Regions from separate parts of the Hoeflea sp. IMCC20628 genome, predicted to be linked through region 2. Evidence: predicted binding sites of a transcription regulator. Region 2 holds the regulator's gene; each other region holds the start of a gene.

The links. The regulator LexA, encoded in region 2, represses DNA repair genes until DNA is damaged. The targets are predictions, from matches to a motif close to TGTTCNNNNTGTGTTCNG.
Region 1: uvrA (excinuclease ABC subunit UvrA) is a predicted target of LexA. The motif match lies at 3,241-3,258, and genes of this name have one in related genera.
Region 3: recA (recombinase RecA) is a predicted target of LexA. The motif match lies at 2,105-2,122, and genes of this name have one in related genera.
Region 4: def (peptide deformylase) is a predicted target of LexA. The motif match lies at 2,118-2,135, and genes of this name have one in related genera.

The regions. Positions count from the first base shown of each region.
Region 1 covers NZ_CP011479.1:1,981,194-1,986,132, forward strand. Annotated here, with positions in the region: gene uvrA (excinuclease ABC subunit UvrA) at 54-2,972, opposite strand; gene IMCC20628_RS09390 (single-stranded DNA-binding protein) at 3,376-3,903, shown strand; gene IMCC20628_RS09395 (cupin domain-containing protein) at 3,966-4,379, shown strand; gene IMCC20628_RS09400 (hypothetical protein) at 4,427-4,690, shown strand; gene IMCC20628_RS09405 (VOC family protein) at 4,803-4,939, shown strand, end outside.
Region 2 covers NZ_CP011479.1:2,203,822-2,208,760, forward strand. Annotated here, with positions in the region: gene moaC (cyclic pyranopterin monophosphate synthase MoaC) at 1-86, shown strand, start outside; gene glp (gephyrin-like molybdotransferase Glp) at 92-1,303, shown strand; gene lexA (transcriptional repressor LexA) at 1,415-2,131, shown strand; gene IMCC20628_RS10425 (ComEC/Rec2 family competence protein) at 2,297-4,756, opposite strand.
Region 3 covers NZ_CP011479.1:1,646,250-1,651,188, reverse strand. Annotated here, with positions in the region: gene alaS (alanine--tRNA ligase) at 1-671, opposite strand, end outside; gene recA (recombinase RecA) at 887-1,978, opposite strand; gene IMCC20628_RS07740 (PfkB family carbohydrate kinase) at 2,223-3,188, shown strand; gene IMCC20628_RS07735 (pseudouridine-5'-phosphate glycosidase) at 3,185-4,108, shown strand; gene IMCC20628_RS07730 (BrnA antitoxin family protein) at 4,152-4,388, shown strand; gene IMCC20628_RS07725 (OmpA family protein) at 4,682-4,939, opposite strand, start outside.
Region 4 covers NZ_CP011479.1:3,968,737-3,973,675, forward strand. Annotated here, with positions in the region: gene truA (tRNA pseudouridine(38-40) synthase TruA) at 1-533, opposite strand, end outside; gene fmt (methionyl-tRNA formyltransferase) at 533-1,471, opposite strand; gene def (peptide deformylase) at 1,537-2,055, opposite strand; gene rmuC (DNA recombination protein RmuC) at 2,222-3,466, shown strand; gene IMCC20628_RS18610 (hypothetical protein) at 3,580-4,164, shown strand; gene IMCC20628_RS18615 (ribokinase) at 4,306-4,939, shown strand, end outside.

The DNA of each region.
Region 1 (4,939 bases), 220 kb from region 2:
CGGGCTGAAACGCGGGCTTTTGCCCGTACAAACCCGGCAAGGTGACGCTGGCTTTACTCCGCAGCCTCCACCCGTCTCCCCGGCTTGCGCTCGAGCAATTCCTTGAGGAAATGGCCGGTGTAGCTGCGTTCCACCTTGACGATGTCCTCGGGTGTGCCTTCGGCAACGATCTCGCCGCCGCCATCGCCGCCTTCGGGGCCAAGGTCGATGACCCAGTCGGCGGTCTTGATGACTTCGAGATTGTGCTCGATGACGACGACCGAATTGCCCTGATCGACAAGTTCATGCAGCACTTCCAAAAGCTTGGCGACATCGTGGAAATGCAGGCCGGTGGTCGGCTCGTCGAGAATATAGAGCGTGCGGCCGGTCGAGCGCTTTGACAGCTCCTTGGCCAGCTTGACCCGCTGCGCCTCGCCACCCGAGAGCGTGTTGGCCTGCTGGCCGACCTTGATATAGCCCAGCCCCACGCCTTCAAGCGCCTTGAGCTTGTCGCGCACGGCGGGGACGGCGGCAAAGAACTCGACGCCTTCCTCCACCGTCATGTCGAGCACGTCGGCGATCGACTTCTGCTTGAAGGTGACGTCGAGCGTCTCGCGATTGTAGCGCTTGCCGTGACAGACGTCGCAGGTGACATAGACATCGGGCAGAAAGTGCATCTCGATCTTGATGACACCATCGCCCTGACAGGCTTCGCAGCGGCCGCCCTTGACGTTGAAGGAGAAGCGGCCCGGCTGATAGCCGCGTACCTTGGATTCAGGCAGCCCGGCAAACCAGTCGCGGATCGGGGTGAAGGCGCCGGTATAGGTAGCCGGGTTGGAGCGCGGCGTGCGGCCAATCGGCGACTGGTCGATGTCGATCACCTTGTCGATATGCTCGAAGCCATCAATCCGGTCGTGATCTGCGGGGTTTTCGCGTGATCCCATCACCCGGCGGGCCGCGGCCTTGTAGAGCGTTTCGATCAGGAAGGTCGACTTGCCGCCGCCCGACACGCCGGTCACCGCGGTGAACACGCCAAGCGGGATCGAGGCGGTGACGTTCTTGAGATTGTTGCCGCGGGCGCCGACGACGGTCAGCTGCTTTTTCTTCAAAGCCTTGCGGCGCGCAGTCGGCACCATCACCTCGAGCTCGCCCGAAAGATATTTGCCGGTGATCGAGCGCGGATTGGCCATGATGTCGCCGGGCGACCCCTTGGCGATTATCTCGCCGCCGTGAATGCCGGCGTAAGGCCCGATATCGACCACGTAATCGGCGGTCAGGATGGCGTCCTCGTCATGCTCGACGACGATCACCGTGTTGCCGATGTCGCGCAGATGCTTCAGCGTTTCGAGCAGCCGTGCGTTGTCGCGCTGATGCAGGCCGATCGACGGCTCGTCGAGCACGTAGAGCACGCCGGTCAGTCCTGAACCGATCTGCGAGGCCAGCCGGATCCGCTGGCTTTCGCCACCTGACAGCGAGCCGGAATTGCGCGATAGCGTCAGATAGTCGAGCCCGACATCATTGAGGAACTTCAGCCGGTCGCGAATCTCCTTGAGAATGCGGACGGCGATGTGGTTCTGCTGCTCATTGAGCCTGGCCGGCAGATCGGCAAACCACTCACCCGCCACACGGATCGAGAGTTCGGTGACCTGGCCAATATGGCAGCCATCGATCTTGACGGCGCGGGCCTCGGGTTTGAGCCTGTAGCCGTCGCAGGCCGGGCAGGGGGCGGCCGACATGTAGCGTTCGATCTCTTCGCGGGCCCAGGCACTGTCGGTTTCCTTCCAGCGCCGCTCGAGATTGGGAATGATGCCCTCGAAGGTTTTCGATGTCGTGTAGGAGCGCAAACCATCATCATATTTGAAAGCGACCTTCTCCTCGGTGCCACGCAGGATTGCGGCCTGGCCCTTGGCCGGCAGGTCGTCCCAGCGGTCGCTCATCTTGAAGCCGAAATGCTTGCCCAGCGCCTCGAGCGTCTGGGTGTAATAGGGCGAGCTGGATTTGGCCCAGGGTGCAACGGCACCACCACGCAGGGTCAGATTGCCCTCGGGGATGATCAGCGCGTCGTCGATCTTCTTCTGGGTGCCGAGCCCGTCGCAGGTCGGACAGGCGCCGTGCGGATTGTTGAACGAAAACAGCCGCGGTTCGATCTCGGAAATGGTGAAGCCGGATACCGGGCAGGCGAATTTCTCCGAAAACAGCATCCGTTCATGGGTTTCGTTTTTGGATTTGTTGGCCGAGCCGCCTGCGGTCTCGTTTTCTGGCAGGGGCTTGTCGGCAAATTCGGCAATCGCCAGCCCGTCGGCGAGCCGCAGGCAGGTTTCGAGACTGTCGGCCAGCCGCGCGGAGATGTCGGGCCGCACCACGATGCGGTCAACGACGATGTCGATGTCGTGCTTGTATTTCTTGTCGAGCGTCGGTGCGTCGGCGATCTCGTAATACTGGCCGTCAATCTTGACCCGCTGGTAGCCCTTTTTCATGAATTCGGCGAGTTCCTTGCGGTACTCGCCCTTGCGGCCACGCACAACCGGCGCAAGAATGTAAAGCCGCGTGCCTTCTTCCATTTCCAGAACCCGGTCGACCATCTGGCTGATGGTCTGGCTTTCAATCGGCAGACCGGTGGCCGGCGAATAGGGCACGCCGACGCGGGCAAACAGCAGCCGCATGTAGTCATAGATTTCGGTGACGGTACCGACGGTGGAGCGCGGGTTGCGGCTGGTGGTCTTCTGCTCGATGGAAATCGCCGGCGACAGCCCGTCAATCTGGTCAACATCGGGTTTCTGCATCATCTCGAGGAATTGCCGCGCATAGGCTGACAGGCTCTCGACATAGCGCCGCTGGCCCTCGGCATAGATGGTGTCGAAGGCGAGCGAGGATTTGCCCGATCCCGACAGCCCGGTCATCACGATCAGGCTGTTGCGCGGCAGGTCAATATCGATATTCTTCAGATTGTGCTCGCGGGCTCCGCGAATGGTGATTGATTTCAATTCCGTCATGATGCCGCCGATTTGCCGTGGAGCATCCGCTGCGTTCTGCTGAACGCGCCGGGATGCTCATCTCCATAAGCCTCGCAGGTTCGATTTCCCCGTGGGGTATCCGATCGCATCCCGCAAAAACACTGCCCCTCAGCAACTCCACAGTTCAGACATGGTTCCGGGGGCAAACCAGATCCATACATAAGCACCTCTCCCGCAATGTCGAGATGCGTTGCCATATGTTGCAGGTGTTACTGCCGAATCTCTTGACAGAAACTGACACAGACACTAGAACAAATAAAGAACAAAAAAGGCCTGTGGATTGTCGGCGCCCGGCTGACGGGTGGATGGCTGATCCTGTAAGGTGCAGACAGATTTATCGGGGCGGCGGAGAGCCGCCTGAAGTGTTGGAAGGTGAAACATCATGGCGGGAAGCGTCAACAAAGTCATTCTGATTGGCAATCTGGGCGCTGATCCGGATATCAAGCGGACTCAGGATGGCCGGCCGATTGCCAATCTGTCGATCGCCACGTCGGACAGCTGGCGCGACAAGAATACCGGCGAACGGCGCGAAAAGACCGAATGGCACCGGGTTGTCATTTTCAATGAAGGTCTGTGCAAGATCGCCGAGAATTACCTGAAAAAGGGCTCCAAGGTCTATATCGAGGGCCAGTTGCAGACCCGCAAATGGACCGACCAGTCCGGCCAGGACAAATATTCAACCGAAGTGGTGTTGCAGGGCTTCAACGGCAACCTGACCATGCTCGACGGCCGCAGCGAAGGCGGCGGTGGTTCTGGTGGCGGCGTCAGCCGCGGCGGTGATTTTGGCGGCGGCTCGTCATCGGGCGGTGACCGCGGCGGATCTGGCGGCGGCAATCAGTCGGGCGGCGGATTTGGCGGCGGCGCCGGTGGCGGATCCTCCCGCGATCTCGACGACGACATTCCGTTCTGAGGATATCCGGCAGGCAGCGACAGGCATGACAGCTGCAGCCACACCATCGGGAGTGGTGACACATGGCATCAGAGACTGATGTTCTGGAACTTGGTCCGGGGGAAGGGCGCGCCTATTCCCTCGACCGCATGCGGGCGGTGTTCAAGGCCGACCACGACGAGAGTAGCAGCCGCTATGCGATCTCCGAATGGTGGCTGGAACCGCATTGCTCGGGGCCAGGTGCACATCTGCACGAGGCCAACGAGGAAATATTCTATGTGCTGGAGGGCACAGCCTCACTTCTTGTCGGTGATGAGTGGAGGTCTCTGCCGAAGGGCAGCTTTCTGCGCATCCCCGCCGGGGTCATGCATGATTTCGAAAACCGCAGCGATGCTCCGGTCGGGCTTTTGAACATGTTCATGCCCGGCGGTTTCGAACAGGCGATGCCGGACATCGTCAAATGGTTCGAGAACAATCCGCAGGGGTTCGCAGGCTAGCCGTTGACCGGCGGAACGGCACCGGTTCTGAACTGAGGGGGCTGAGGATGGATGACAAGCCTGGACAACATCCAGGGCAGGCGCCGGTGTCGCGGTGGCGGATCATTCTGGCTGCCGTCCTCGATTTTTGCACCGCGTTCTTTGGATTCGGCTATCTGGTCGGGTTGGTGTCCGGCGAAGCAACCTATGGCGGGTTCCAATTGAGCGGGTTTTCAGCGCTGGTGGCGGTTGGACTGATCGTGGTCTATTTCTGGATTGGCAGCAAATATTTCGGCGGAACCGTCTGGCAGTGGATTCTCAAGGCGCGCTGACATTGTCAGCGATCCGGTTATGATTTGAATTATGCCCTGCGGGGCGCGGGAGAAGACATTGCGTCAATCCATCACCCACGTAGCCCTTGTCGTTCGCGACTATGACTAAGCCATCGGTTTTTATTGCGGCGTTCTCGACTTTGAACTGCTGGAAGACACCTATCAGCCCGAACAGGACAAGCGCTGGGTCGTGGTACGTCCAAAAGGCGGGCAGGGCGCATCGATGGTGCTGGCCCGCGCCTCCAAGCC
Region 2 (4,939 bases):
ACCGGGGCATGGAGATCGGCAGCATCCGGGTGCTGGCCAAATCCGGCGGCAAATCCGGCGACTGGACTGCGCAGACGAAGGGATAGTTCCAATGGCATTGATGCCGGTTGACGAAGCGCTCGCTCGGATACTCGAGACTGCGGCGCCTGCAAGCGAACCGGAGATGCTGCCGCTGGCAGAGGCATCCGGGCGGGTGCTTGCCCGTGACCTCAAGGCGTTGCGGACCCACCCTCCCTTCGCTGCCTCCGCCATGGACGGTTATGCAGTGCGGGCCAGCGAGGCGAGCGCCGGAGCCATTCTGACGTTGCAGGGCGAATCTGCTGCCGGTCATGGATTTGACGGCGCATTGGCCCCGGGATCTGTGATTCGCATCTTTACCGGCGCGCCGGTGCCCGAAGGCCCGGACGCCATCGTCATTCAGGAACATGCCGAAAGGCTCGAGGACGGATCCGTCCGGATCAACGAGGCGCCGGTCGCGGGCCGTTTCATCCGCGATGCAGGCAATGATTTCGAGACCGGCAAGATCGGCCTTGCAGCCGGACGGCTGCTCGATGCCGGCGCCATCACCTTTGCCGCAGCGATGAACCACGCATCGTTGCCTGTGACGCGCAAACCCCGGGTCGCCATTCTCGCCACCGGTGACGAATTGCGCCTGCCCGGCCAGGCGCTCGGCCCGGATCAGATCATCGCATCCAACACCTTTGGCGTCGCAGCCCTGGCGCGTGAGGCCGGGGCTGACATCATTGATCTGGGCATTGCGGCTGACCGCATGGAGGCGCTTGATTCGGCAATTGATTCGGCACTGGCGCAGGGCGCGGACGTGCTGGTGACCATTGGCGGTGCTTCGGTGGGCGATCATGACCTGGTACAAAAGGCGCTGACCGGGCGCGGCATGGCACTGGATTTCTGGCGTATCGCCATGCGCCCCGGCAAGCCGCTGATGTCGGGCAATCTCGGCCCTATGCGGGTGCTGGGCTTGCCTGGCAATCCGGCCTCAAGCCTGGTGTGCGCGCATCTGTTTCTCGAGCCGCTGGTGACCAGGCTTGGCGGCCGTCCGGATCCGGACCGGATGAAAAAAGCCATACTGACCAAGGACATGCCGGAGAATGACCAGCGTCAGGACTATATCCGAAGTGACCTTGCCACCGGACCGAATGGACAATTGACCGCAACTCCGGCGGCTCACCAGGATTCATCGCTGATCAAGGTGTTCGCAGACGCACGCTGCCTGATTATAAGGCCGCCTTTCGCATTACCTGCAAAAGCCGGTTCTACTTGCGACGTGCTCGTTTTGCGCCCCTGATGTTCTTTCATTGTTTCTTTAGCCCTTGCGGAACACATATGGAACATGCTAGCTGAGTTCTGGTTTTGTTTCACGCTCGACCAGCGAGCCGGCCACCGGGGTAAATCGACAATGTTGACGCGCAAACAGCACGAGCTTCTTCTCTTCATTCACGAACGGATGAAAGAAAGCGGCATCCCGCCTTCGTTCGACGAAATGAAGGATGCACTCAACCTGGCGTCCAAATCCGGCATTCACCGGCTGATCACGGCGCTGGAAGAACGCGGCTTCATCCGCCGGCTGCCAAACCGGGCGCGCGCGCTTGAGGTGATCAAACTGCCCGACAGCTACCAGGCCAATCTGCAGCCCCGGCGCGGCTTCTCGCCCAGCGTCATCGAGGGCAGCCTTGGCAAGACGCCGGAGCCAACCCGCCGCGCCACGGCCGCCAATGACGAGGCCTCGCAGGTGGCCGAAGTGCCGATGATGGGCCGGATTGCTGCCGGTGTTCCGATTTCGGCGATCCAGAACATCACCCACACCATCACCGTGCCGGTGGAGATGATCGGACCCGGTGATCACTACGCGCTCGAGGTCAAAGGCGATTCGATGATCGAGGCCGGGATTTTCGACGGCGACACCGTGGTGATCCGCAACGTGTCGACCGCAAGCCCCGGTGACATTGTCGTGGCCCTGGTCGATGACGAGGAAGCCACGCTGAAGCGGTTCCGCCGCAAGGGCGCCTCGATTGCGCTTGAAGCGGCCAACCCGGCCTATGAGACCCGCATTTTCGGTCCCGACCGGATCAAGGTGCAGGGCAAGCTTGTCGGCCTGATCCGGCGCTATCACTGACCCGATCTGCAAGCATGTGGCTGACCGGGCGATCCGGTCGGCCTGACGCCTTCAAGTTGTTGTGACGTCGCAACGGACACGGGTGAAGCGCAACTGGCCGATGCTATTGCATGTCGGCATCGCAAGACCGCTGCGCGCTCTCGCGCGACCCGCGGTGACTCCCCTTCAATCAGGCAGATCATAGCTTCGGGTTCGCCAGTCGTAATAGCGCTGGATCGTCCAGGGGCGGACGATACCTTGCAGCGCCGTCCTGATCCTGAATTCCGGCCTTTTCATTGTTTTCCCGACCCTGCCTCCACCCGACAGATCTTCTGACTGATCCTCTGCCGCGGCTGATGGCCTGGCCAGAATGGTGAGCGTCATAGCCCCGCTGCGGCGCAGGCTGCGCGAGGTGACGAGCACCGCGCCCGAGCGGCAGGTCCGCATATGGACAGGTATTGCCACCACCACGACGTCCGCCCGGTCGCAAGCTGCGCCGATCAGTGCCGCCTGATTGATGGCGATCAGCCTTGCCTGGTGATGCATGGCGGCGCAGATACCACGCCCGGCGCAATGGAACCGAGACGGGGCGCCTACGGCTGCGGCCAGCAAGCCATCGAGCAGTTTGACCTTTTCAACATCGTCAGCTGCGGCTTGAGGATAGTTCGCCGGCGGCAAATGCGGCGGCGACCGCAAGGCAGCCTGCCATTGCTCAAACACGAAAGCCGAAGGGCGCGCGGCATTGCTGGCCAAGGTCTCCGGCCCGACCAGCGCGACCAGCTTCCCATCCTCGCTGATCAGGATATCGGGACCCGGCCGTGCGAGCGGCGGCAGCGCCAAGGCGATACCCAGAGCGATCAAGACCGCACCCGACAGATGCAGCCAGCTTCTGAGAAACACAAGAAAGACAAGCCCGGCACCGGCAGTGGCGGTGGCGGCGAGCGGGATCTGGCCGACGGTGATATTGCCGCCAAGACTGTCGACATAATTGGCCATCGCGATGACACCTTCGATGCCACGTCCCATGAGTTGCAGCGGCATGGCATCAAGGCCGAACGGCATCAGCAACATCGCGGCCAGCCCCGCAGGCATCACCACCAAGGTCACCAGCGGCATTGCCAGCAGATTGGCCAGAAGCCCATGGCCGGCTACCCGGTGAAAATGGTGCGCGGAAAACAGCCCGGTGGCCACTCCCGCGACCAGCGAGGTGATGGCCAGGCCCAGCATGAGTCTGGCCAGAGCAACGAACCAGCGAACAGGCATCGACCCGCCAAGCAAGCCGGGCGCAGAGACCGGCCGGTCGCGGGCGCGGCCTGCAAAGACGGCATAGGCCGCTATCAGCGCGGCGGTGGCTGCAAATGACATCTGAAATCCTGGACCGACCACTGCGGACGGCGTCAGCACGATGATGACAATTGCCGAAAGGGCGACATTGCGCATGGTCAGCGCGCTGCGATCAGCCAGCACGGCAATCAGCATGACGGCCAGCATCACCCAGGCGCGCTGTGTCGCGACGCTGCCGCCGGAAATCAGCAGATAGGCCGTGGCCGTCAGCAGCGCGCCGATGGCTGCGATCTTCTTGACCGGGAACGCTTCAACCAGCGTTGGAAACAGCGCCAGGCCTTTTCTCAGTCCGATGTAGAGCGTGCCGGCGGCGAGCGCCATGTGCAGGCCGGAGATCGCCAGAATATGGGCCAGACCCGTGGCCCTGAGCGCATCCTGTGTCGCCTTGGAAATGCCGCGCCGGTCCGAGACAGCAAGGGCTGCCGCGACCCCGCCCGGATCGCCCGGCAGCACGGTGCGAATCCGCATCGAAATCTGTTCGCGTACCGTTCTCAACCGAAGCTTGAGGAGGTGCACCAGACCGGTTTGCCGCAGCGTCGGTGCGGCGGTCTCTGGTGTGCTGTAAAAAAAACCATGCGCCCCGATCCCGTCGACAAAGGCCTTGAATGCAAAATCATAACCGCCCGGCATCACCGGACCGGAGGGCGAGGACAGGCGCGCCCGGCCGGAAATCAAGGCTCCGACCGGCACCGGCTGGTGCGGTGCGCGCGCGACAACCCGGACCCGCGCCGGCGGACGGCGGATTTCCGGATCCGCTGTCGAAACCAGATCGATCAAATACCAGACCCTGCCCTGACCATCGAATTCACGTGCGTCAACCCGTCCGTCAATCCGGGTTGTCACATCCGAATCGAGCAGAACAGCGCCGCGCTGCTGCTCGATGCCCGCAGCAAGGGCACCGGCTAACAATGCCGCCAAAAATGTTGCGCAACGGGCTGCAGCAATGTGGTTTTGCCGCGACAGCGCTGCCAACAACAGCGCAATCAGCATCCCTGCCCCCACAATGAACAGGTCGGGATCAGTGGGGCTCATATAGAATAACCCGGCACCACCGCCCATGGCCACCGGCAGGAACAGAAACGCCAGTCCGCAATCGCGCTCACGGCTGGCAGCCTGCGAAAGTGCACCCCGGAGCCGCTGCGGGGCCGCCCTGACCGCCGAGCGTCCCAACGGGGTCAGGCGATGCGGCTCTGGCAGGGATACAAGCGCAGGGGCGGCATCGGCACGCATCTGCGCGGGGCGGAGCGGCCTGTCAGCCCCATCCATGTGGTGGTTCAGCCCCATGCGTGTTGCCTGCTTCATGCACGCCTCGCTTGAAGCATTCAAGACTACACCCGGCGCCTGAGTAAATGCCACCCTAAATGGCAGCAACGGCTGCGCACGCCTTGCGCCCGGCGCCGCCGGCCTGTTGGATTTCACAAGATTTTTCGCGCATTTCCAATATCTTATCGCAGCGCGCTAAAAGTCGATCCCAAGCATCATATT
Region 3 (4,939 bases), 560 kb from region 2:
GACGGGCGCGGCAGATCAACCCGTTGATCGGTGGAAATCTGCTCGAACTGCATGAACACAAGGTTCCAGATCTCGATGAAGCGATCGCCGTCCTCATCCGGCGAGCCTGGAGGTCCACCCCAAATATGATCGCCATGATCATAAAAGATTTCCGAACAGGGTCCGCAAGGTCCGGTGTCGCCCATGGCCCAGAAATTGTCATTGGTCGGGATCCGGATGATCCGGCTCTCGGGGATGCCGGCGATCTTGCGCCACAGGTCGAATGCCTCGTCATCGGTGTGGTAGACGGTGACCAGCAACCGTTCCTTGTCGATGCCGAATTCCTTGGTCAGCAGATTCCAGGCCAGTTCGATGGCGCGATCCTTGAAATAATCGCCAAAGGAGAAATTGCCCAGCATCTCGAAAAATGTGTGGTGGCGCGCCGTGTAACCGACATTGTCGAGGTCATTGTGCTTACCGCCGGCGCGCACGCATTTCTGCGATGTCGTCGCGGTCGAATAGGGCCGGTGCTCAAGACCGGTAAAGGCATTCTTGAATTGCACCATGCCCGCATTGGTAAACATCAGTGTCGGATCATTGCGCGGCACCAGCGAACTGGAGGCCACGACCTCGTGATCGTTTTTCTTGAAATAGTCGAGAAAAGACGACCGAATTTCGTTTACGCCACTCATGATCAACCCTTTGTCAGAAAAGCAAGCAGTGCCCGAGATCGAGTTTATGGGCACATATGTCACATCCGCCGCGCGACCGGCAGACCGCCGCTTTTATCGCTCACCCGGTTGCCTGTCCAGACGGCAGCGGCCGCAGTCAAAACAAAACCGGCCGCCAGCCCCGGCAAGGGCTGACGACCGGCTTTCAGGCCAACAGGCTCGCGCCTGGTTTGATGCTACATTTCAGCGGACTCGGCGCTGTCGTCGTCATCCTTGCCCTTGTCCGCTTCGAGAAACTTTTCGGCAATCAGTCCGGCGTTCTGGCGCAGCAACAGCTCGATCTCGTCGGCCACCGCCGGATTGTCACGCAGGAACTGTTTCGAATTCTCACGCCCCTGCCCCAGCCGCTGGCTGTTGTAGGAGAACCAGGCGCCGGATTTCTCGACAATCCCGGCCTTGACGCCCAGATCGACCAGTTCGCCGACCTTGGAGACGCCTTCGCCATACATGATGTCGAATTCAACCTGCTTGAACGGCGGCGCCATCTTGTTCTTGACCACCTTGACCCGTGTTTGGTTGCCAACGACCTCGTCGCGGTCCTTGACCGAGCCGATGCGGCGGATATCAAGCCGCACTGAGGCATAGAATTTCAGAGCATTGCCGCCGGTCGTGGTTTCGGGCGAACCGAACATCACGCCGATTTTCATGCGGATCTGGTTGATGAAGATCACCATGCAGTTCGACCGCGAGATCGAAGCGGTGAGCTTGCGCAGTGCCTGGCTCATCAGACGTGCCTGCAGGCCGGGAAGGCTGTCGCCCATCTCGCCCTCAATTTCGGCGCGCGGCGTCAGCGCCGCCACCGAATCGATGACCAGCACGTCGATGGCGCCGGAGCGGACCAGCGTGTCGGTGATTTCAAGCGCCTGCTCGCCATTGTCAGGCTGCGAAATCAGCAGGCTCTCAAGGTCGACGCCAAGCTTGCGGGCATAGACCGGGTCGAGCGCGTGCTCGGCATCGATAAAGCCGCAAATGCCGCCCTTCTTCTGGGCTTCGGCGATGGTCTGCAGTGCCAGTGTGGTTTTGCCCGAGCTTTCCGGCCCGAAAATCTCGATCACCCGGCCACGCGGCAAGCCGCCGATGCCGAGCGCGATGTCGAGACCCAGCGAACCGGTGGGAACCGTTTCGATCTCGACCACGCCCTCATTGGCGCCAAGCTTCATGATGGAACCCTTGCCGAACGACCGTTCGATCTGGGCAAGTGCGGCGTCGAGCGCCTTGCTTTTGTCCACGGATTTTTCCTCTACCAGTCGCAAAGAGTTCTGTGCCATTTCGTCCACCTTTAGGTTATCGTGCCATCGCAAGCAATAAGTACACCGTGATTGATTTTGTACTCTATTTGTTCCACTCACGCAACCCCCACTCAACGCGTTGTAAAACAAAGAGAAACCTATTGATGTTCTTTTTTTGTTTCGTCATCAAAATGAAATCTCGCCTGTGGACGAAGACGCCGGTCTGGCGCCTCAGGCCCGCCGCTCCGATTCGGCCCGGCGCGATTGCTAAGGGGATATAGCCATGGCCCGCATCCTCGCCATCGGCGGCGCCCACATCGACCGCAAGGGCTGGCTCGCGGCCTCGCATCGCGCCGGCGTCTCCAATCCGGGCTGCTGGGAAACCGAAGCCGGCGGCGGCGCCTTCAACGCCGCGCGCAATCTCGCCCGCCTCGGCCATCAGGTCACCCTCGTCGCCCCGCGCGGTGGTGATGCGGCGGCTGATCTGGTGGCCCGTGCTGCCGAAGACGCCGGCATCGAGGATTGCCCTCTGACCTTTCTCGATCGCACCACACCGAGCTATTCGGCCATTCTCGAGCCTGATGGCAATCTGGTCACCGCGCTGGCCGACATGGCGCTGTATGATCTTGTGCCTGCGCGCCGGCTTTTGACCTCGCGGCTGCGCAAGCGGCTGGCTTCAGCAGAACTGCTGCTGGTTGATTCCAACCTGCCAGAAAGCGCGCTGTCGGCGCTGGCCGACGCAGCCGCCGTACTCGGCCTGCCGCTGGCCGTTATTGCCGTGTCGCCTGCCAAGGTGGTGCGCTGGCGCTCCAGCCTATCGAAAATCACGGTGCTGGCCATGAACGCCGCTGAAGCTGCCGCCCTCTCCGGCCTGCAGGCCAGCACCCAGAGTGAGTGGCCGGCGCTTCTGGCACGCACCGGGCTTTCAGGCGGGCTTGTCAGCGACGGCGCCGGGCCGGTGACAGCCTTTGCCGCTGGCCAGGCCATTACAAGCTTGCCGCCTGTGCTCGACCGGTTGATCGATGTCATAGGCGCAGGCGACGCGCTGGCCTCGGGCTATCTCGATGGCCTGCTTTCGGGCGGCTCACTCGAGGCCAATCTGACGCGCGGCATCGCACTGGCGCGGCTGACTGCCGGCGTTCTCGGTCCGGTGCGGCCGGATTTGTCTCCGGCATTGCTTGCGCAGGCGCTTGCCCGCATGCCAAAGCCGGACGAGAGCCAAATCCCAGTTCAGGAGCATCAAACATGACCGGGCCCATCAAGATCGAAACCACGAGGGAAGTTGCCGACGCGCTGGCGCAGGGCCGCCCCGTTGTGGCGCTCGAATCGACCATCATTACCCATGGCATGCCCTGGCCGGGCAATCGCGACATGGCGCTTGAGGTCGAGGCGGTGATTCGGGCCGAAGGCGCAGTGCCAGCCACCATCGCCGTCATCGATGGCCGCCTGCATGCTGGGCTAGACGAGGCGGCAATCACCAAGCTGGCGCAGGCGAAAGACGTGATGAAACTTTCGCGCGCCGATTTCGCCTTTGCGATTGCCGAAGGCCGCACCGGCGCCACCACGGTGGCAGCCACCATGATGGCAGCACATCTGGCCGGCATCCAGGTATTTGCCACCGGCGGCATCGGCGGTGTGCACCGTGGTGCGGAACTCAGTTTCGATATCTCCGCCGATCTCGAGGAGCTTGCCCGCACCCCTGTGATCGTCGTCTCGGCCGGCGCCAAGGCGATTCTCGACATCCCCAAAACGCTTGAAGCGCTCGAAACCCGCGGCGTGCCGGTGGTAGCCTTCGGTCAGGACGAGATGCCTGCCTTCTGGTCGCGCAAATCCGGCCTCACCGCCCCGTTGCGGCTGGATGATGCGGCGTCGATTGCCCGGTTTGAGGCCACCCGTCAGTCGCTCGGCAGCCATGGCGGCATGCTGATCGCCAATCCGGTGCCTGAAACCGATGAAATCCCCGCTGGCGAGATCAACCAGCATATCGATGCCGCCCTGGCAGCAGCCAAGGCGCAAGGCATCGAGGGCAAGGCGGTGACTCCGTTCCTGCTCGGCGAGATCCTGACGCTGACCGGCGGTGCCAGCCTCAAGACCAACATCGCTCTGGTGCTCAACAACGCCCGCCTCGCCGCCCGCATCGCCATGGCACTGACCGCTGGACCAAAATGATCGTCAGCGGTCTGCTGCGGTCAATTCACAAAGGATATTTCCGATGAAGCCAACACGACGTACCGGCAGCGCTTTCGACCGCGCCGAAGCAGCCTTCAAGTCCGCCACCAGCAAGCCGGTCGAAGCCGCGCCCAAGCCCAGAACCGTGCCCGAGGGCAAGGAACTGGTGTCGCTGCGACTCGACCGCGCCGTTCTGGAGCATTTCCAGGAAGACGGCCCTGGCTGGCAGGATCGCATCAATGCCGCGCTGCGCGCAGCCGCAGGGCTCGACGGCGAATAGGATTCCGCTTCTGTCGGCTGGCTGGCCGCAGTCGCCCCACAATTCTGTCTTCCCGGCCTTGCGCCGGGATCCGGCAGAGCCGGCGTCTGCCGGATCTAAAGACTCTTTTTCAGCCCAAGGACTTGGGCTGGCTGGTTCCCGGATCGTGTCCCGAATGACGTCATGTGAGGGCCTTGGTTGAACCCGCAACCATCACGCCCTCCGACCTCAACCTCCCCCAACCGGACACGAAAAGGCCCGGCAGCGTCAGCGACCGGGCCTGATAGTTTCTCAGACGATTATGTCGTCACTGATCAGCTCAGCGGCGAAATCTGGATTTCCACGCGGCGGTTGGCTGCGCGTCCCGCGTCCGAACCATTGTCGGCAATCGGCTGGCTCTCGCCAAATCCCTGGGTGTAGAAGCGGCGCGGATCATTGCCCTGCGAGATCAGGTAGCTCGAAACCGACTGCGCCCGCTGCTGCGAGAGCGTCAGATTGTGGCTGTCAGACCCGGTCGAATCGGTATGGCCGGCAACATCAACCAGCGAGCGGTTGAATTTCTTCAGCACCAA
Region 4 (4,939 bases), 1.8 Mb from region 2:
ACATCGAGACTGTCAAGATTGCGCACCGGCGAGTTCGCCTGGCAATTTGTTGACCGGAAGGTGGTGAAATCATGCCGCCCGACCAGGCATTGCGCCGCCTCATGCATGGCCGCGGCATCAAGGCTCTTGGACGACCACAGTGCCCGGTTCCGCTCGATCACCAGCGGCGTGCGGCGGCAGATGATGCGGTAGATATAATGCCGTTTGATGGCGGAGAACCGGGCATCGAAGCCATCATCTACCTTACGTGCGGCAAGGATCGCCACCCGTTCCCCGGCCGCCAGCAAATAGGCGTTGACGGCATCGCGCACGGTGTCATCGGGCCAAAGCTTTTCGAGATCTACATGGCCGACCTGTCCCAGCGCATGCACGCCTGCATCGGTTCGTCCGGCGCCGCGCACGACGACGGTTTCACCGCAGAATTTCTTGAAGGCGGTTTCAAGTGCCTGCTGGATCGAGTGGTGATTGTCCTGCCGCTGCCATCCGGCATAGCCGGTGCCGTCATATTCGATCTCGAGCCGGTAGCGTGGCATCAGCCGATCACCGTGCCGGAGGCAATTGCAGTTCCGCGCAAAAAGTCGTCGGCCTGAAGCAGCTTGCCACCGGCCTTCTGTAGGGTGAGAAGCCGCAACGTGCCCTTGCCACAGGCAATTTTCAGCTGGTCATCGAGCACTGTTCCGGGGGAGGCGCCCGATGAGGCATCATCCAAATAGCCAGTCGCCAGCAGTTTGATGCGCTCAGCGCGATCATCGGTCTTCAACTCGAACCAGGCCCCCGGCGACGGCGCCAGTCCACGCACATGATTGTGAACCTTTTCCGCAGTTTGGGTAAAATCGACCCTGGTTTCCGCCTTGCTGATCATGGCCGCATAGGTCACGCCAACGTCTGCTTGCTGCGTGACCGGCAGGCCTTCGGTTTGCAGGCGCGCCATTGCCTCCACCATCATCTGTGCGGTCACATCGGCGAGGCAATCGTGCAGTTCGCCGGTGGTCATGGTGGGCGTGATCTTTACGGTTTGGGTCAGCGCCACCGCGCCGGTGTCGAGGCCTTCGTCCATTTTCATGATCATCACGCCGGTCTCTGTGTCGCCGGCCATGATGGCGCGCTGGATCGGCGCCGCACCACGCCAGCGCGGCAACAGCGACGCATGGCCGTTCCAGGCGCCAAGCCGCGGCGCGTCAAGAATGGCTTTGGGCAGGATCAGACCATAGGCGACAACAACCGCCGCATCGGCATTGAGCGCCCGGAAAGCCAGTTGCTCTTCTTCACTCTTGAGGCTCTTGGGCGTGAACACCGGAATGCCCAGCCCGTCGGCGGTGCGATGCACCGGCGACGGCAACACTTCCAGCCCGCGCCGTCCGGCAGGTCGCGGCGGTTGCGAATAGACCGCGACGATCTCGTGCCCAGCCGCGTGCAGCGCCTCAAGTGTCGGCGCCGCATAATCCGGCGTTCCCATAAAGATAATGCGCATGACAGTTCCTCAAACACGTAGGCAGCGGGCGTACTGCAGCGTTGCGGTTACCTTACCGGATAAACTCAGGCGGTGACGCGCGTTTTGGCGAGCTTGGTGAACTTGCGCACCACCATATCGCGTTTGAGCTTGGAGATATGGTCGATGAACAGCACGCCGTTGAGATGGTCGATCTCGTGCTGCAGGCAGGTGGCGAGCAGGCCATCGGCCTCGGTCACGCGCTGCTTGCCCTGGCGGTCGAGATGCTTGACCGTGACCTTCTCGGGCCGTTCGACCTCGGCGTAGAAATCCGGGATCGACAGGCAGCCCTCTTCATAGACGCTGATGCCATCGCCGCTTGCCACCAGTTCAGGGTTGATGAACACCTGCGGGTTGGGCTCTTCGTCCTTGCCGGCAACATCGATCACCAGCATGCGCCGCGGCACGCCGACCTGGATCGCGGCCAGGCCAATGCCCGGCGCGTCATACATGGTCTCGATCATGTCCTCGACAAAGTTTTCGAGCTCGGCGTCAAAGCGCTCCACCGCCAGGCTTTGCTGGCGCAGAATGGGATCGGGCAGATAAATGATAGGCTTGATGGTCATGGCGTTGAAATAGTCATTGATACGCGCGGCGTCAATCAGTCCCGCGCAACAGCCGAGCACCATGTTCCCGTTTTGATCTGACAAATGACTGAGAATCAGCTAGGCGTTGGTCATGCAGACAGGTGCCGCGCTCTTTTCGACCCCGTTTTTTGAGTTCAATGGCCAGATGGTCACGCTGGGCCAAACCCTGCTGGCGGCCCTTGTGCTGGTGCTGCTGCTTGGCATCTGGCTGGCTTTGGGACTTATGCGCGCCGGCCGCAGGCGCGCCCAGGCGGAAGCTGATGCCTCGGCGCGTGCGGTGCAGGCCGAGGCACGGCTGGCTGACATCCTCAAGGCGCAATCGGAAATGCAGGGCCGCATGGGCACGATGGCCGAGTTGTTCGGCGCCCGTCAGGCCGAGCTCAACCAGTCGATCGGCCAGCGTCTTGACGGCATGACCCAGCGGCTGGGCAGTTCGATCACCGAGCAGACCAAATCGACCCACGAAAACCTGACAAAATTGCAGGAACGGCTGGCGGTGATCGACACGGCGCAAAACAATATCCAGTCGCTGGCCCGCGATGTCGTCGGGCTTCAGGCGATCCTGTCCAACAAGCAGACCCGCGGCGCCTTCGGGCAATCGCGGATGGAAACCATCATTCAGGACGGGCTGCCGTTCGGCGCCTTCAGCTTTCAGCCGACACTGTCAAACGGCATGCGGCCCGATTGCACCATCGCCATGCCGAATGGTGCGCCGGATCTGGTCATCGACGCTAAATTTCCGCTGGAAGCCTGGAATGCCATCCGCGAGGCAGAGGCCAGTTCCGACGGCGACCCGGCCGCCCTGCAAAACGCGCAGCAGCGTTTCCGCCGCGATATCGAGGTGCATATCCGCGACATTTCGGAAAAATACCTGATCGTCGGGGAAACCCAGGATACGGCGTTCCTGTTCGTGCCGTCGGAATCGATTTTCGCCGAAATCCACGAGAAATTCGAGGCCATCGTGCACAAGGCACAGCGGGCCCGCGTGGTGATCGTTTCGCCCTCGCTGCTGATGCTGTCGATCCAGGTGATCCAGGCGCTGCTCAAGGATGCCCGCATGCGCGAGCAGGCGCATCTGATCCAGGGCGAGGTGCTGCGGCTGATGGAAGACCTATCGCGACTGGATGACCGGACCCGCAAATTGCAGGCGCACTTCTCCATGGCGCAGAAGGATGTGGACCTGATCCTGACTTCGTCGGACAAGCTGACCCGGCGCGGCGCCAAGATCGAGGCGCTGGAATTCGCCCAGTTGGCCGATGATGCCAAACAGGCGGTCGCAGATCAGCCGTCCGGTGAAAAGGCCTCCACAGCGCAGCAGAACCCGAAATTTGAACCGCGATCCTCGACACTGAAGCTCAGGGTGGTCGACGACGATGCGCCCCAAGGCTGATCGGTCCGATTGAAGGTAAACTCAATTTTTGCGTTGCGCTGCCTCCACTTGTCGTGTGACGTGAGTCCAGGAGAGCCGATCCACACGGTTGGTTCGCAGCGAGAGGAAACCTGATGACCATTAAAGCCCGAATTGCATCCCTGCCGGTGATTTCCAAAGCGATCAACGGCGGTCTGATGCTCGCGGCCGTTTTTGGTCTCTCCCTGGCCATACCCGCCTCGGCCATTGCCCAGGATGATTGCGGGCTTTCCATACAGCGAACCTGGCTGAAGGGTCTTGTTGCCACAGCGACCGTCAGCGGTCCGTGCAACAGCGCTAAAATTGACCTGGCAGTGCGCAACAGTGCTGGCGACTTGATGTGGAGCACTTCGCACGCAGCAGAGGGCCTTTTCGGCTTTGACGGCATTGAAGATACCGATTCAATGGGCGTTGCCTTGGCTGACTGGCTTGGCGATTACGCCGACGATTCCACTTCCAGCCAACTGCCGGAATGGCCAACAGGCGTTTCGATGCCGAACGGCGGCGAGTTTCCCTTCTACGTCGCTGACGGGATCGATCAGCCAACCTATGAAGCGATCCGCATCGGCAATTATCCCATGCTCTGCTACATTCAGGGCCAGGAGAGCACCTTGTGTCTGATCAGGCAGCCGCGCCTCAAAACTCTCATCAATGTCGGCGCGCAATCCTTCCCGGGATAATGCCCCGGCGCGGACACTGGCACATTCACTCTCATAATTGCGACACTTCAATTGCGCGGCTCGTAATGCGATGACCTTTTCCCTGGCGTGTGAACCTGTCACAAGGGCTTGGAGCCGGAATTCTGCAACAGGGAAAACGCCATGATCACCGTCATCGGATCAGTCAACATGGACCTGATCGCCACCACGCCGCGATTGCCTGAACCGGGCGAAACCGTCCGCGGTGCGGATTTTGCTACAGCACAAGGCGGCAAGGGTGCCAATCAGGCACTGGCAGCGCAGCGTGCGGGCGCATCGGTGACCATGTGCGGTGCGGTTGGCGATGACGCCTATGGCACCGAGGCGCTGGCCTTGCTTGACCGGGCTGGGGCGGATCTGAGCTCGGTTCGCCGCATGAAAGGCGCCACCGGCATTGCGGTGATCCTGGTGGGCGGCGACGGCGAAAACATGATCGTCGTCATTCCCGGCGCCAACGCACAGGTCAGCGAGCAAAACGCCCAGCAGGCGGTTGCCCGCATGGCCAGTGGCGACACGCTGCTGCTGCAACTGGAAATTCCGGAGGCGAGCATCGAAGCCGCGCTCAAGGTCGCACGCAGCAAGGGTGTCAGAAGCATTCTCAACATAGCACCGCTGACCGACGCCGTTGAACACCTGGCGCCACTTGCCGATATCGTGATTGCCAACGAGACCGAATTTGCCCGGCTGTCAGGCCGGTCAGCCGAAACGGTTGATGCCGCGAAGGCGGAACTCACAGCGCTGCACGCCAGAACCGGTC